2 regions of the Mesorhizobium sp. M6A.T.Ce.TU.002.03.1.1 genome follow, and region 1 is predicted to be linked to the other one. Evidence: predicted binding sites of a transcription regulator. Region 1 holds the regulator's gene; the other holds the start of a gene.
What was found. Region 1 encodes LexA, which represses DNA repair genes until DNA is damaged. Its sites were predicted from a motif close to TGTTCNNNNTGTGTTCNG; they were not measured.
Positions count from the first base shown of each region.

Region 1 (7,212 bases):
CGGCAGCGGCCGCTCGGCGAACAGGAAGGCGGCACCGTCGGCCAGCTCGACCAGCGTCTTGGCGCGCTCCTTCAGACCTGGCAGGGCGGCAAGCAACTGCGCCTTGCGCGTGTCGTCGAGACGCGCGGCGATCGCCGGGCCGCCTTCGAGATAGGGCAAAGTGGCGATGAAGATATCGAGCAATTCGGCGTCGTTCATGCGGCGCATGTGCACGCCGTTCAGCGCCTCGAGCTTGGCGAAGTCGAAGCGGGCGGCTCCCTTGTTGACGTCGCCGATGTCGAACCACGCAATCATGTCGGCGATCGACATGATCTCGTCGTCGCCGTGGCTCCAGCCGAGCCGCGCCAGGTAGTTGAGCAGTGCCTCGGGCAGATAGCCCATGGCACGATAGGCTTCGACGCCGAGGGCGCCGTGCCGCTTCGACAGCTTGGCGCCGTCGGCGCCATGGATCAGCGGGATATGCGACATCGACGGCACGTCCCAGCCCATGGCTCGATAGATCACCATCTGGCGGGCGGCATTGGTCAGATGGTCGTCGCCGCGGATGATGTGGGTGATGCCCATGTCATGGTCGTCGACGACGACGGCATGCATATAGGTCGGATTGCCGTCCGAGCGCAGGATGATGAAATCGTCGAGATCCTTGTTGGGAAAGCGGACATCGCCCTGCACGAGGTCATGCACCACCGTCTCGCCGTCGGCCGGCGCCTTGATGCGGATCGCGCCCTTGGCGCCGGCCGGCGCCTCCGACGGGTCGCGATCGCGCCAGCGGCCGTCATAGCGGGGAGGCAGCCCCTTGGCCCGCGCGCTCTCACGCATCGCCTCCAGCTCAGCCGGCGTCGCATAGCAGTAATAGGCTTTGCCGAGGCGTACCAGCTCCTCGGCGACAGCGCGGTGGCGCGGCGCGCGCTCGAACTGCGATACCGGCTCGCCGTCCCAGGTGAGGCCGAGCCAGGAGAGCCCGTCGAGAATGGCGGCGGTTGCCGCGTCGGTCGAACGCTCACGATCGGTGTCCTCGATGCGCAGCAGCATCTTGCCGCCGGTGTGTTTTGAATACAGCCAGTTGAACAGCGCCGTCCGGGCTCCGCCAATATGCAGGAAGCCGGTGGGCGAGGGGGCAAAACGGGTGACGACCTTGTCGGGCATGGAACTCTCGGGCAAGCGCAGGAAACCGATGTGGTTGCGCGGACTTTCGCGCGTCGCGCGTTCATGTAGCATAGGAGGTCAAGGGCGCAAGGGGCAGACCCGATGGCTGGACCAGGCCGCGGCGTGGACGAGAGCGAGGGCGCGATCGCGAGCGTCAGCGAACGATCGCTGTTTGCCGACGTTTCTCCCGTCGAGCCGCTACCCGTTTCGCTGCCTGCGTCGCAACCCGGCATCCAGCCTCTCTCGCCGGACCGCTCCGCGCCAATACCGGCTCCAATACCCGGGCCTGTCGTTCATTTCCGCCGTCTTTCACTATCCGCTATCCGCAACAGCGTGGTTTCGGCGGCGGGCATGGAGCTCGACCGCGGCGTCGCCTTCCTGCTGGTGCCGGTTTTCCTGGCATCCGGAGTGATCGTCTATTTCTCGCTTGCCGTGGAACCGGACTTTCCGCAGCCCATTGCCGTGGTGGTCCTCACGGCATTGTGCGCAGCGGTCACGCGGTCATGGCGCAAAACACATTTGTGTTTCATGGCAGCGTTGCTGTGCGCGCTCGGTGTGCTCGCCGCCAAGGTTGAAACCTGGCGCGCGGGAACGCAGATGCTCGGTTCGGTAATCCAGACCCAACTCACCGGCCGCGTCGTCAGGCTCGACCAGATGGCGAATGGCCGGATCAGGCTGACCCTCGACGTGATATCGACCGCCCGGCCGACACTGCGTTATGCACCGGAACGTGTCAGGGTTTCGGCACGCAAAATTCCCGCTGAGATGACCGCAGGCTCGGTGGCAACCGGCTATGCAAGGCTTTTGCCTCCGACTGGCCCGGTTCGGCCCGACAGCTATGACTTCTCCTTTGACAGCTATTTCGCCGGTATCGGCGCCAGTGGCTTTTTCCTCGGCAATCCGAAGATCGTCGCTTCCGAAGATGCACCGGTAGCCGCGCGCCTTTCTTCGTCGATCGAAAAGGCGCGTGAAACCATCGCCGACCATATCAGGGACAGCATCGGTGGCGCCGAGGGGGAGATTGCCGCTGCGCTGATCGTCGGCGTGCGTGCCGGCATCCCCGAAGAGATCAACGAATCGATGCGGCGCACCGGCATCTACCACATCATCTCCATTTCCGGCCTGCACATGGCGCTTGTCGCCGGCACAATCATGGGATTGCTGCGCGGCGCCTTTGCGCTGTTTCCCGATTTTTCGTCGCGCCGGCCGGTCAAAAAATATGCGGCTGCAGCCGCACTCCTTTCCATCGCTGCCTATCTCATTTTTTCCGGCATCGTGGTCGCGGCTGAGCGCAGCTTCATCATGCTGGCGGTAATGCTTGTCGCCGTGCTGTTCGACCGGGCTGCGCTCACCATGCGCAATCTTACGATTTCAGCCATCGCCGTCATCGTCGTGTCGCCGCACGAGGTGGTCGGCCCAAGCTTCCAGATGTCCTTCGCCGCGACCGCGGCTCTCGTGGGCGCCTATGCCGGCTGGTCCGACTATCGTGCCGACAAGGCCACGGCGCCGCCACAACGACGGTCACCGGCCGCTTTCGTCACGCGGAAGCTCGTCGCTGGAACAGGCACCATCGCCATGACCTCCATCATTGCCGGCAGCGCCACCGCGCTCTTCGCCATCTGGCACTTCCAGCGCGTCTCGCCGCTCAGTCTGTTTGCCAATCTGGCCGTCATGCCGATCGTCACGGTCGTCATGTTCCTGGCGGTCGTCAGCGCCTTGGCAATGCCTTTCGGCTTCGACGGACCTTTCCTCTACATGATGGGCAAGGGGCTGACGGCCATGATTGCAATATCGGGATGGATCTCCGAGCGTTCGCCGGTCGATGCAGTCGGGCTGATTTCGTTGCAGTCGGTTCTGCTGGTGACGGTCGCCCTGGTCATCGCCACGATGGCGACGACATGGTTGCGGCTTGCGGCACTTCCCTTTGCGCTTGCCGGCCTGCTGACGATTTCCGAGACGCGAAACCCCGACGTGCTGATCTCGGAGGATGCGCATCTGGTGGCGCTGCCGATCGGCGGCGGCGAACTTGCCGTCAACCGGGTGCGCTCGAACGAATTCACCACCGACAACTGGAAACATGCGCTGACTTCAGCGACCATTGTCGAGCCGGAGACGTTCGAAAAAGGAGACGTGCGGTTCGACATCGCCGACCCGGCCGACCTGCCGCCGGGAGCGCCTTTCTATTGCACTGCCGGCCTGTGCCTCGCCCGGCATCCGTCCGGCGCGATCATCGCGCTCGCCGATGACCGCAAAATCGCGCGGCCAGCCTGTGCCTTTGCGGACTTGATCGTCATCGACGATGCCACGGCCTATTATAATCCCTGCCGCAACCCGCTGGTCCTCGTCGTGACCAAACGGCAGCTCGCTCGCATGGGCAGTGCCGCCGTCTTTTTCGATCCGCTATCGGCGACGACGCGCGCAGAAATCCGTTTTGCCGTCAAACAGCCATATAGGCCTTGGCATGAGCAGCGGAGATTTTCTCGCGAGGCGAGGGGCCTGCCGCCATACCGTAAGCCTGAGAAACCCAAGAAAGCTGCCGTTCAGTAACGTCGGATCAATCCGACGAGCTTGCCTTGCACCTTGACCCGGTCCGGCCCGAAGATGCGCGTCTCATAGGCCGGGTTGGCGGCTTCCAGGGCGATCGAGGCGCCTTTGCGGCGGAACCGCTTCAGCGTCGCTTCCTCCTCGTCGACCAGGGCGACAATGATCTCGCCAGGCTGGGCGGTGTCGGCGTTGCGAATGATGACCGTGTCGCCGTCGAAGATGCCGGCCTCGATCATCGAATCACCCTTGACCTCCAGCGCGTAGTGCGCGCCGCCTGTGATCATGTCCGGTGGCACCGAGATCGAATGCGTCTGGTGCTGGATGGCATCGATCGGCACACCGGCAGCGATGCGGCCCATCACCGGAATGGAGACGGTGGCAACGACGTCGTCGTCATTGCCGGCCGCAGGCATGCGTGACGGCGCCGGCTTGATCTGTCGGCCGAGGCTGCCCTGCCCAAGGCTGCCCTGAATGACGCTCGGCGAGAATTTGCGCGCCGCATTGAGGCCGGGCGCGATCGAATCGGGCAAGCGCAGCACTTCCAGCGCGCGGGCGCGGTTGGGCAGCCGGCGAATGAAGCCGCGCTCCTCCAGCGCCGTGATCAGCCGATGGATTCCCGATTTGGACGCGAGATCGAGCGCTTCCTTCATCTCGTCAAACGAGGGCGGAATGCCGCTTTCCTTCAGCCGCTCGTGGATGAACATCAGCAGCTCATGTTGTTTGCGTGTCAGCATCGCGACCCCCAACAGAATCAGAAAAACAAACCCAGAACAAACACTATCTGTTCCAGTTGTGTTCCGCAACTGTTTAAAGTTTAATGAATGTGTTGACGTTTTGTTCAGCGTAGCATCAGCACGCTGCAGGCGGCGCCTGTCGCGGCGGGGGGAGCGAATGGCTCGCGCACGATCAGCCCGTTGGCGTCGGCCAGCATTCTGAGCATCGAGGAATCCTGGATGCCGAACGGCGTCGCCTTGAGCGTGCCGGCGTCTTCCTTCACCACGGCGCGTACATAGTCCTGCCTGATATCGTTGGCCGCCATGGCGGCACCGAGCCGCGCCTGACGCATGTCCTGCCGGTAGGCGCGTCCGCCAAGCCGCGCAAGCAGCGGCTTCAGGAAGAGCTGCGTGCAGACCAGGCTCGCCACCGGATTGCCGGGCAGGCCGATGCAGCGGATGTCGCCCAGCCGGCCGAACATCAGCGGCTTGCCGGGCCGCATGGCGATCTTCCAGAAATCGAGCGTCATGCCTTCGCCGGTCAGCACGTCGTGGACGAGGTCGTGGTCGCCGACCGAGGCGCCGCCCAGCGTGACGATGACGTCAGCCCCTGCGTTAACCGCCTTTTTCACCAGCGCGGCAATCGCCTCTTTGCGGTCGGGGGCGATGCCGAGGTCGAGCGCGCTGGCGCCGGCCGAGCGGGCCGCGGCAGCGACGCCATAGGCGTTGGACGAGATGATCTGGTCCGGGCCAAGGTCGCTGCCTGGCGGCAGCAATTCGTCGCCGGTGGCGATGATGGCGACCAGCGGCCGTTTCACCACGCTGACCTGCGGATGGTTGGCCGACGCCGCCAGCGACAACGCCGCCGGATCAAGCAGGCGGCCTTTCTCCAGCAGAACGTCGCCCTTCGAGAAATCGAGCCCGAGGCAGCGGATGTTGCGGCCTTCAACCGTCGACGCGGTCACTTCGATGCTGCCGCCGCCGAGGTCGCGGACATTCTCCTGGATGACGATGGTGTCAGCGCCTGCGGGAAGCGGCGCGCCGGTGAAGATGCGCACGGCCTGCGCCGGGCCGACTGTTCCGGCAAAGCCGCGTCCGGCCGGCGCCATGCCGATCACCGCAAGTGTTGCCGGCGCGGAGGCGACATCCTCGGCCCGCACGGCATAGCCGTCCATGGCGGACGCGTTGAAGGGCGGCTGGGTGCGGAGCGCCGTGAGCGGGTCCGCCAGTATCCGGTCGGCGGCGTCCATCAGGGTGACGCTTTCAGCTTGCAAGGGCGCAGCATCTTCAAGCAGGCGCTCGAGCGCGTCGGCAACCGGAAGCAGCGCCATTATTGGCCTGCCCCTTGGGCGCCTACTTTGTAGACGCCGGATTTGCCGCCGGTCTTTTCCACCAGCCTGATGCCGGAGATCACCATGGCGCGGTCGACCGCCTTAGCCATGTCGTAGATGGTCAGGCAAGCGACCGAGACGGCGGTCAGCGCCTCCATCTCGACGCCGGTCTTGCCGGTGACGCGGGCCAGCGCCGTGACCTTCAGGCCAGGCAGCGTCGCGTCCGGTTCGATGTCGACGGATATCTTGGTCAACAGCAGCGGGTGACAGAGCGGGATCAGCTCATGCGTCCTCTTGGCCGCCATGATGCCGGCGATGCGCGCCGTGCCCAGCACGTCGCCTTTCTTGGCATCGCCGTCGAGGATCATCTTCAGCGTTTCTGGCCGCATCGAGACAAGACCTTCGGCGATCGCCGTGCGGGTCGTTTCCGCCTTGTCGCCGACATCGACCATATTGGCTTCGCCTTTCGCGCCAAGATGGGTGAGGGCAGCCGTCATCGTCAGACGGCCTTAGAACGACGTGCGTCCGTTTGGACGCACATAGCACGCTCTAACACTTTGGATTTATGCATCGTGCTCTCCGAAAATCGATTCCGATTTTCGGGCCGATGCATGAGCCGGCGCCTTGCCCGTCAAAAGCAGGTGCGTTGCGGCGGCCACGTCCTGTTGCCGCATCAGGCTCTCGCCGACGAGGAAGGTGCCGATGTCGCTTTTTTCCAGCCTGCGGCAATCTTCGTGCGAGAAAATACCGCTCTCGCTGACCAGCAGGCGGTCGGCCGGCACCATCGTCGCGAGCCGCTCCGAAGTATCGAGACTGGTTTCGAACGTCCGGAGGTTGCGGTTGTTGATGCCGATCAGCCGTGACGACAGTTTCAGCGCGCGTTCCGTCTCGGCTTCGTCATGCACCTCGACCAGCGCGTCCATGCCGAGCTCGAAAGCCGTCATTTCGAGCTCCCTGGCCACGGCGTCATCGACGCTCGCCATGATGATCAGGATGGCGTCAGCGCCCCACGCACGGGCTTCGAACACCTGATAAGGCTCGAACAGAAAATCCTTGCGCAAGGCGGGCAATGTCACGGCACTGCGCGCATCGGTGAGGAATTCAGGCGCGCCCTGGAAGGACGGCGCGTCGGTCAGCACCGAGAGGCAGGCGGCGCCACCTTTCGCATAGGCCCTGGCCAGTGCCGGCGGATCGAAATCGGCTCGGATCAGCCCCTTGGAAGGGCTCGCCTTCTTGATCTCGGCGATCAGCGTGAAGCTGCCGGATTTGCGCTTGGCTTCAAGGGCCGAGAGAAAGCCGCGCGGCGCATCGGTGTCTTTCGCCCGCGCCTTGATCTCGGCAAGCGGCACGCGCGCCTTCGCCGCCGCGATCTCGTCGCGCTTGTAGGCTTCGATCTTGCGCAGGATATCAGACACGGCTCTATCCGTTCGAAATCTCGACCAGCCGGTCGAGCACTTGCAGCGCCCGGCCGCTGTCGA
Region 1 is NZ_RZTI01000006.1:28,564-35,775, forward strand. It holds gene gltX (glutamate--tRNA ligase) at 1-1,146, opposite strand, end outside; gene EOC93_RS03395 (ComEC/Rec2 family competence protein) at 1,249-3,693, shown strand; gene lexA (transcriptional repressor LexA) at 3,687-4,424, opposite strand; gene glp (gephyrin-like molybdotransferase Glp) at 4,529-5,734, opposite strand; gene moaC (cyclic pyranopterin monophosphate synthase MoaC) at 5,734-6,231, opposite strand; gene trpC (indole-3-glycerol phosphate synthase TrpC) at 6,298-7,149, opposite strand; gene trpD (anthranilate phosphoribosyltransferase) at 7,154-7,212, opposite strand, start outside.

Region 2 (7,212 bases), on a different contig from region 1:
GCCATGCTCGTGTCCGCATTCATAGCATGTGCCGGGGTTGCCGAGCAGAAGCGCGCCCGGCGCCAGCATCGCTGTTCCCTGTTGCGCTCGGTAGCGGAAGGTGCCGCTGGTCACCACGGCGACGCAGAACTTGCGATGCTCTTCCTCGAACGGGCGATCAGCGGCGCCGGCGGTGCAGACCACGTCCGACACCTGCCAGCCTCGCCCAGACGCCAGTGTATGCGCGCTTGTCGTCATGGCTTGAAAGATAGCAATTTTTCCCAAGCACAGAACCCTGCTGCCGCCTATTCTTCCCAATCTCCTGACAAGATGGGGCTCCTGACAAGATGGGGCTCCTGACAAGACGGGGCTCCTGCCAAGATGAGGTCGAAATCATGCTCAATTCATCTTCCTTTGCCGAAGCCCTGCACAGCGACGGGCCTGCGGGGGACCTTGCCGAAAAACTGAACCTTTACGGCCGCTTCGTCGGCGCCTGGACATTCGATGCCACGCGCCATCTCGAAGACGGCCAGGTGCTGACCGGGCGCGGCGAGGTGCATTTCGGCTGGGTGCTCGAGGGCCGCGCAATCCAGGACGTATGGATCCTGCCAGCACGCGACGCCGGCCCCTCGCCGTCGCTCGGCAAATGGACCTTCTATGGCACGACACTGCGCGTCTATGACCCCGGCGTCGACGCCTGGCACATCTTCTGGAGCGATCCGCGCACCCAATATTACAGCCGTCAGCTCGGCCGCGCCGAGGGCGACACCATCGTCCAGCAAGGCGCAGACGGCACCGGCGCCTCGGTGCGCTGGAGCTTTTCCCGCATTACCGAAAATTCGTTCCGCTGGCTGGGCGAACGCTCACAGAACGATGGCGCGACCTGGCGGCTCGAAGTCGAGTTCCTGGCGCGGCGCACGACTGGAAACTGACGGCCCAACGTATTGTAAAAAAGGAGAAAAAGATGCTGGATCATGTCTCGATCGGCGTCCGCGATACCGACGCCTCGAAGCGTTTTTATGATGCCGCGCTGAAGCCGCTTGGCTATACCTGTCTCAGCCAGTCGCCGGGCTCGCTCGGCTATGGTGCGGAGGCGGTGTCGCTGTGGGTGAACGAGGCTCAGCGCCCGGTTTCGGCCGACGGCGAGTCCGGCCTGCATTTCTGCTTTGCGGCGCCGACGCGGAGCAGCGTCGACGCTTTCCATGCGGGCGCCTTGCGTGCGGGCGGCAGTGACAATGGGGCACCTGGCCTGCGCGCCAGCTACGGCGAAGACTACTACGCCGCCTTTGTCATCGACCCGGACGGCTATCGCATCGAGGCCTATTGCGGAGCGGCCGGCTAGGCTCACCCTGCCTCATCAAGGTTGCCGAACTCCCGCTGCTCAAACGGTTTCCACTGACCCTGCTTTGCTCTACCAATGCCAAGATTGGGCAATGCCAAGATTGGGCAATGCCAAGATTGGGCAATGCCAATATTGGGGCAATGCCAGTATTCGGGCACGGCCCGGCGGGGAGGGTCAGAGATGCCGAGCTTCGACAGCCTGTTCAACGCCTTCGTCACCATTCTCGTGACCATCGATCCGCCTGGCCTGGCACCACTCTTCCTCGCGGTGACCCGCGGCATGAACCGCGAGGAGCGCAACCAGGTTTCCGTGCGCGCCTCGATCATCGGCTTCCTGGTGATGGCGCTGTTCGCAATCGCTGGCGCATCGATCCTGTCGGTGTTCGGCATCACGCTGCCGGCTTTCCGCGTCGCTGGCGGCTTTCTGCTGTTTTTCATCGCCTTCGAAATGGTGTTCGAGCGCAGGCAGGACCGCAAGGAGAAGATCGGCGATGTCGCCATCACCAAGGACATGATCCACAACATCGCCGCCTTCCCGCTGGCGATCCCGCTGATCGCCGGTCCGGGCGCGATTTCGGCGACCGTCCTGTTGTCCGGCTCATTTCCAGGTTTTGGCGCGCAGGCAGCCCTTGTCGGCATCATCGCGATCTGCCTTGTCATCACCTATCTGGTGTTCGTGCTGGCCGAGCGCATCGACCGCATCCTCGGCCAGACCGGCCGCTCCATCCTGACGCGGTTGCTCGGCGTCATCCTGGCGGCACTCGCCGTGCAGTTCGTCGCCGACGGCATCAAGGCGCTGATGGCGGCATGATGTCAGATACGGTAACCGACCCCAAGATCGTCGAGCTGGAACTCGCATTGTTGCGGGCGCCGACCCGCTATGACCCGGATTTTCTTGAAACCGTGCTCGACGACGGCATGATCGAGTTCGGAAAATCCGGCAATGAATATGGCAAGAGATCGATTCTGGCAGGGCTTCCTGCGTCGAAAGCCGAACCGGCACCGGATGATGAGCTGGAAATGACCGACGTCAGAACAGTTCAATTGGCGCCTGAGGTGGTGCTTTTGACTTACCGGCTAAGGCCCAAGAAAGAAAAAGCTATTCCATCACTGCGCAGTTCCATATGGAAACGCACCGATGGACACTGGCGATTGATATTCCATCAGGGAACCCGAGCCGCATCCCAAGAAACAAACGGCCCCTGAACGCCGGTCGTCATACGGGCTTCGTCGTCAAGCTCGCGCGACGACGCTATCCTACTTAGCCGTCGTGTCGATAACTTCGAAGTCGTGGGTGATCTCGGCGGTCTTGGCTATCATTGCCGAGGCCGAGCAGTATTTTTCGATCGAAAGATTGATCGCCCGCTTAACCTTGTCGGGCGAGAGTGCCCGGCCCTTGACGATGAAATGCATATGGATGCGCGTGAATACTCTGGGATCGACCTCCGCCCGGTCGGCGTCGAGTTCGACCACGCAGTCTTCGACCGCCTCCCGCCCCTTTTCGAGGATTTGGACGACATCATAGGCCGAGCAGCCGCCAGTGCCGAGCAGTACCAGTTCCATCGGGCTTGGCCCCGGCGTCTTGCCGTCCGGTCCGAACGCGGTCCCCAGCACCACCTTGTGACCGCTGCCGGACTCGCCGACGAAAGTGCGGTCCTCGACCCATTTGACCCGTGCTTTCACCTGATAAGTCCTTTCACCGCGCACTACTCAAACGCACAACGTCCCGAAAACCCCAGGAGAGATTTCGGGACGCCAAAGCGTGGCCTCAAGTAGCTAGCGTTGTGGCAGAGCCGCTCGCTCCGAGGGATCAGAACGGAATTTCGTCGTCCAGTTCGCGCGACGAACCGCCGCCACCACCGCCCTTGTTGCCGCCACCGCCGCCGCGATTGAAACTCTCGCCCGGGCCGGACTGCCCGAAATCGGAGCCGCGGCTGCTGCCGCCACCGGCGTAGCTACCGACCTGACCGCCCTCGCCCTGCCCGCGTGCGTCGAGCATCTGCAGCTCGCCGCGGAATTTTTGCAGCACGATTTCGGTGGTGTAGCGGTCATTGCCAGTCTGGTCCTGCCATTTGCGCGTCTGCAACTGGCCCTCGACATAAACCTTCGCACCCTTCTTCAGATACTGCTCGGCGACCTTGGCGAGTTGGTCGTTGAAGATGACGACGTTGTGCCACTCGGTCTTTTCCTTGCGCTCGCCGGACGTCTTGTCGCGCCAGCTTTCCGACGTGGCGATGCGGATGTTGACGACCGGCTCACCCGAATTCAAACGGCGGATTTCCGGGTCCGCCCCGAGATTGCCCACCAGAATGACCTTGTTGACGCTACCCGCCATGATACTTCTCCGCGCTCATCCGAAACAAAATTTCTGTCGCTCACCTTATAGGCTGCGGACAATCGCCGCCTGCCACGGCTGCCTTTTCCCACAAGGTTTTTGTTCTCTTTTCGTTCTAGGCTCATCGACCCCCAGTGTCAAGGAATGTCAGCAATCGATGGGGTTCGCCGCGCCATTTCATATGGGCGCGAAAAGATCGCTTGCCAAATCGATAAGTGTAGACTTATGCTTCTATCATGATCGAAGCAGAGATTTTTCGAGCGCTTTCCGACCCGACGCGCCGCGCCGTCTACGAACGGCTCGCCGCCGGCGAGATGACCGTATCGGAACTGCGCAGCGGCATGACCGTGTCGCAACCGGCCGTGTCGCAGCATCTCGCGGTGCTGCGCGGCGCCGGCCTGGTGGTCGAGCGGCGAGCCGGCCGCCACGCCTATTATCGCGCCGATCCGCAAGGGCTTGACCCTCTGCTCGGCTGGGTCGAGCGCTACCGTGCGTTCTGGCCCGAGCGTATCGAACGGCTCAAGGCGGTTTTGAAGGATATGGATCAATGACGCCAAAACAGCATTCGGACGCGACGGACTCGATCGAGTTCGAGTGCGAGCTTCCAGACCCGCCAGAAAAAGTGTGGCGGGCGCTGACGGTGCCGGACCTGCTCGCGGCCTGGATGATGCCGAACGACATCAAGCCCGAGATCGGCAGCCGCTTTGCCTTTGCCAAGCCGGACGCACCGATCGAGTGCGAAGTCCTCGACGCCGAGCCTGAACGCCTGCTGCGCTACTCCTGGCGGGAGCGGCCGGAGCCTGGCAATGCAGCGGATCCGCTCGCCGGCCCGCTGGATAGCCCAATGGATAGCATTGTCACCTTCACGCTCGACCGCACCGTGTCGGGCGGCACGCATCTGCGCATCGTCCACGATGGATTTGCGCGGGTAGCTACATCTGCGGTTGCGATGGTGGGCGGCGGTTGCCGGCTTTCGCTCAACGCACACAGCACCAAACAGACAATTGCCGCAAACACGCCTCGCCTGTTCCTGCGCGCGGCCTGAGCCACACAACGGAGAAAAGCGATGAGCGGTTTTGCCAATTTGGTGCCAATGGTGATCGAGCAGTCGAGCCGCGGCGAACGCGCCTTCGACATTTTTTCGCGGCTGCTGCGAGAGCGCATCGTCTTCATCAACGGCCCGATCGACGACAATGTGTCGGCACTGGTCTGTGCTCAGCTCCTGTCGCTGGAATCCGACAATCCCGACAAGGAGATATCCCTCTACATCAATTCGCCGGGCGGCGTGGTGACCAGCGGCTTCGCCATCTACGACACGATGCAGTATATCCGCAGCCCGGTATCCACCGTCTGCATGGGTTTTGCCGCCTCGATGGCCTCGTTCCTGCTGATGGCGGGCACGCCGGGACGGCGCATCGCGCTGCCCAACACCAGCATCGTGCTGCACCAGCCGCTGGGTGGCTTTCAGGGTCAGGCTTCCGATATCCAGCGTCACGCCGAAGGCATCCTGCGCACCAAGAAGCGCATGACCGAACTCTATGCGCATCACTGCGGCCGCACTTACGAGGAGGTCGAACGCACGCTCGACCGCGATTATTTCATGACCGCCGCGGAGGCAAAGACATGGGGCCTTGTCGATCATGTTTTCGATACGCGCAAGCAGGCGGCGTGAAGGGGTAGCCGAACCACCATGTGAGACAACAGCCAAGCCGTTCGGCAAGTTTGATCGCCACCGGTCTGGCTTCGGGCCATGTGCGGCGATATGGTCGTTCGATGGTCGATAAAGATTCACGCATGCGTTTGAACAGGCTTGTCGTCGGCATCGCTGCCGCGGCGATGACATCCAGCACGGCGTTCGCCGAAGACAATTCAACGCCTTCGCACAAAGGCACGCTGCCCGGCGTGGCCGACGACTATCGCATCGCCAAGCCGGCTCCCGAGCCCGACGATGCCGTGCCCGGCAACGGTAACGGCCAATTCAAGATCGGCGATACCGATGTCAGGATTTCCGGCAGCTTAACCTTCGATGTCAGCGCCGGCTCGATCAAGCCCTCCCGGCGATAGGCCATCTGCCTTCATCGCTGCCACAAGGGCAGCCCGTGCGCTTGCGGTCATCTGAAACGAATAGCCCCGCCGTTGCTTCAGCAAAACGGTCGGGGCTTTCTTGGATTTAAAATCCAACTTGCCGGGAATATACTGCCGGCGTTCGATTTCGGATGCTTCGCGGTGTTCAGCCGCTGATCCGACTAGTGGTCTCTGATTTTTATAAGGATCGACAGGTCACGGTTTGTCGGGCGGCGCAAACGCCTGGCCCTGGCACTTATGCCTGCCGCGGCTCCACCGACACGTGGAACCTCAAGGGACTGTCCGGTGGAGTCATTCCTTCTGCTCTCCTCTTCTGTCCATCGCGACCAGTGTCGTCCGAAGCACATATCGCAAAAGCCTGCGACGTCTAGCAGGCCACCTTGGGGTGGCGAGGCCATCGAAAGACGGCCGGCTTCGGTGACGTTTGGGAGTCTGACTCCCTGAGGCTGAGACGTCAACAGTTGGATAGCCGATTACAAAAAATGTGATCGCTTATACGGCAAATCCGAAATCCGCTGCAGTTTTGAGCAGCGCGGCATCGGCCGTGCTGCGTTCGTGAGCTAGCAAACGCGTGGAACTTTAAATCCATCATGATACGGCGGTTTGTGAAGCTGGTTTCATGGACGCTTTTGTCAGGAGCGTGTTCGGTCTTTGTTCTTTGCGCTTGCTCGCCCGCGCGAAAGACGGTTAAAGGCTTTGGTCGAGAGTTGTGGCGTCTCTCGAAAAGGTGACGAAATTACCTACATAGGGGATGGCCGGGACAACCCGCCATCCCATGAGATTCCAGATCTGAGGCGGCGACCGGCGATGGCCGACCATAAATATCTTTCCATTCGCGGGGCGCGCGAACACAATCTGAAGAATGTCGATCTCGACCTGCCGCGTGACAGCCTGATCGTCATGACCGGCCTGTCGGGATCCGGCAAGTCGTCGCTCGCCTTCGACACCATCTATGCCGAGGGCCAGCGCCGCTACGTCGAGAGCCTGTCAGCCTATGCCAGGCAATTCCTCGAAATGATGCAGAAGCCTGATGTCGACCAGATCGACGGTCTGTCGCCGGCCATCTCAATCGAGCAGAAGACCACGTCGAAGAACCCGCGCTCGACGGTCGGCACCGTCACCGAGATCTACGACTACATGCGGCTGTTGTTCGCGCGCGTCGGCATTCCCTATTCGCCGGCCACCGGCCTGCCGATCGAGAGCCAGACGGTGTCGCAAATGGTCGACCGCGTGCTGGCGGTCGAGGAAGGCACGCGCCTGTTCATCCTGGCGCCGATGGTGCGTGGCCGCAAAGGCGAGTACCGCAAGGAACTGCTGGAGCTGCAGAAAAAGGGCTTCCAGCGCGTCAAGGTCGACGGTGTCTTTTACGAAATCGCCGACGTGCCGGCGCTGGACAAAAAATACAAGCATGACCTCGACGTCGTCGTCGATCGCATCGTCGTGCGCGGCGACCTAGCGACGCGGCTTGCGGA
Region 2 is NZ_RZTI01000012.1:16,567-23,778, forward strand. It holds gene EOC93_RS05985 (AraC family transcriptional regulator) at 1-237, opposite strand, end outside; gene EOC93_RS05990 (hypothetical protein) at 375-911, shown strand; gene EOC93_RS05995 (VOC family protein) at 944-1,321, shown strand; gene EOC93_RS06000 (MarC family protein) at 1,502-2,131, shown strand; gene EOC93_RS06005 (DUF4440 domain-containing protein) at 2,128-2,526, shown strand; gene EOC93_RS06010 (OsmC family protein) at 2,578-3,003, opposite strand; gene ssb (single-stranded DNA-binding protein) at 3,131-3,655, opposite strand; gene EOC93_RS06020 (metalloregulator ArsR/SmtB family transcription factor) at 3,892-4,206, shown strand; gene EOC93_RS06025 (SRPBCC domain-containing protein) at 4,203-4,700, shown strand; gene EOC93_RS06030 (ATP-dependent Clp protease proteolytic subunit) at 4,722-5,327, shown strand; gene EOC93_RS06035 (hypothetical protein) at 5,450-5,719, shown strand; gene uvrA (excinuclease ABC subunit UvrA) at 6,548-7,212, shown strand, end outside.
Region 2: ssb (single-stranded DNA-binding protein) is a predicted target of LexA. The motif match lies at 3,756-3,773, and genes of this name have one in related genera.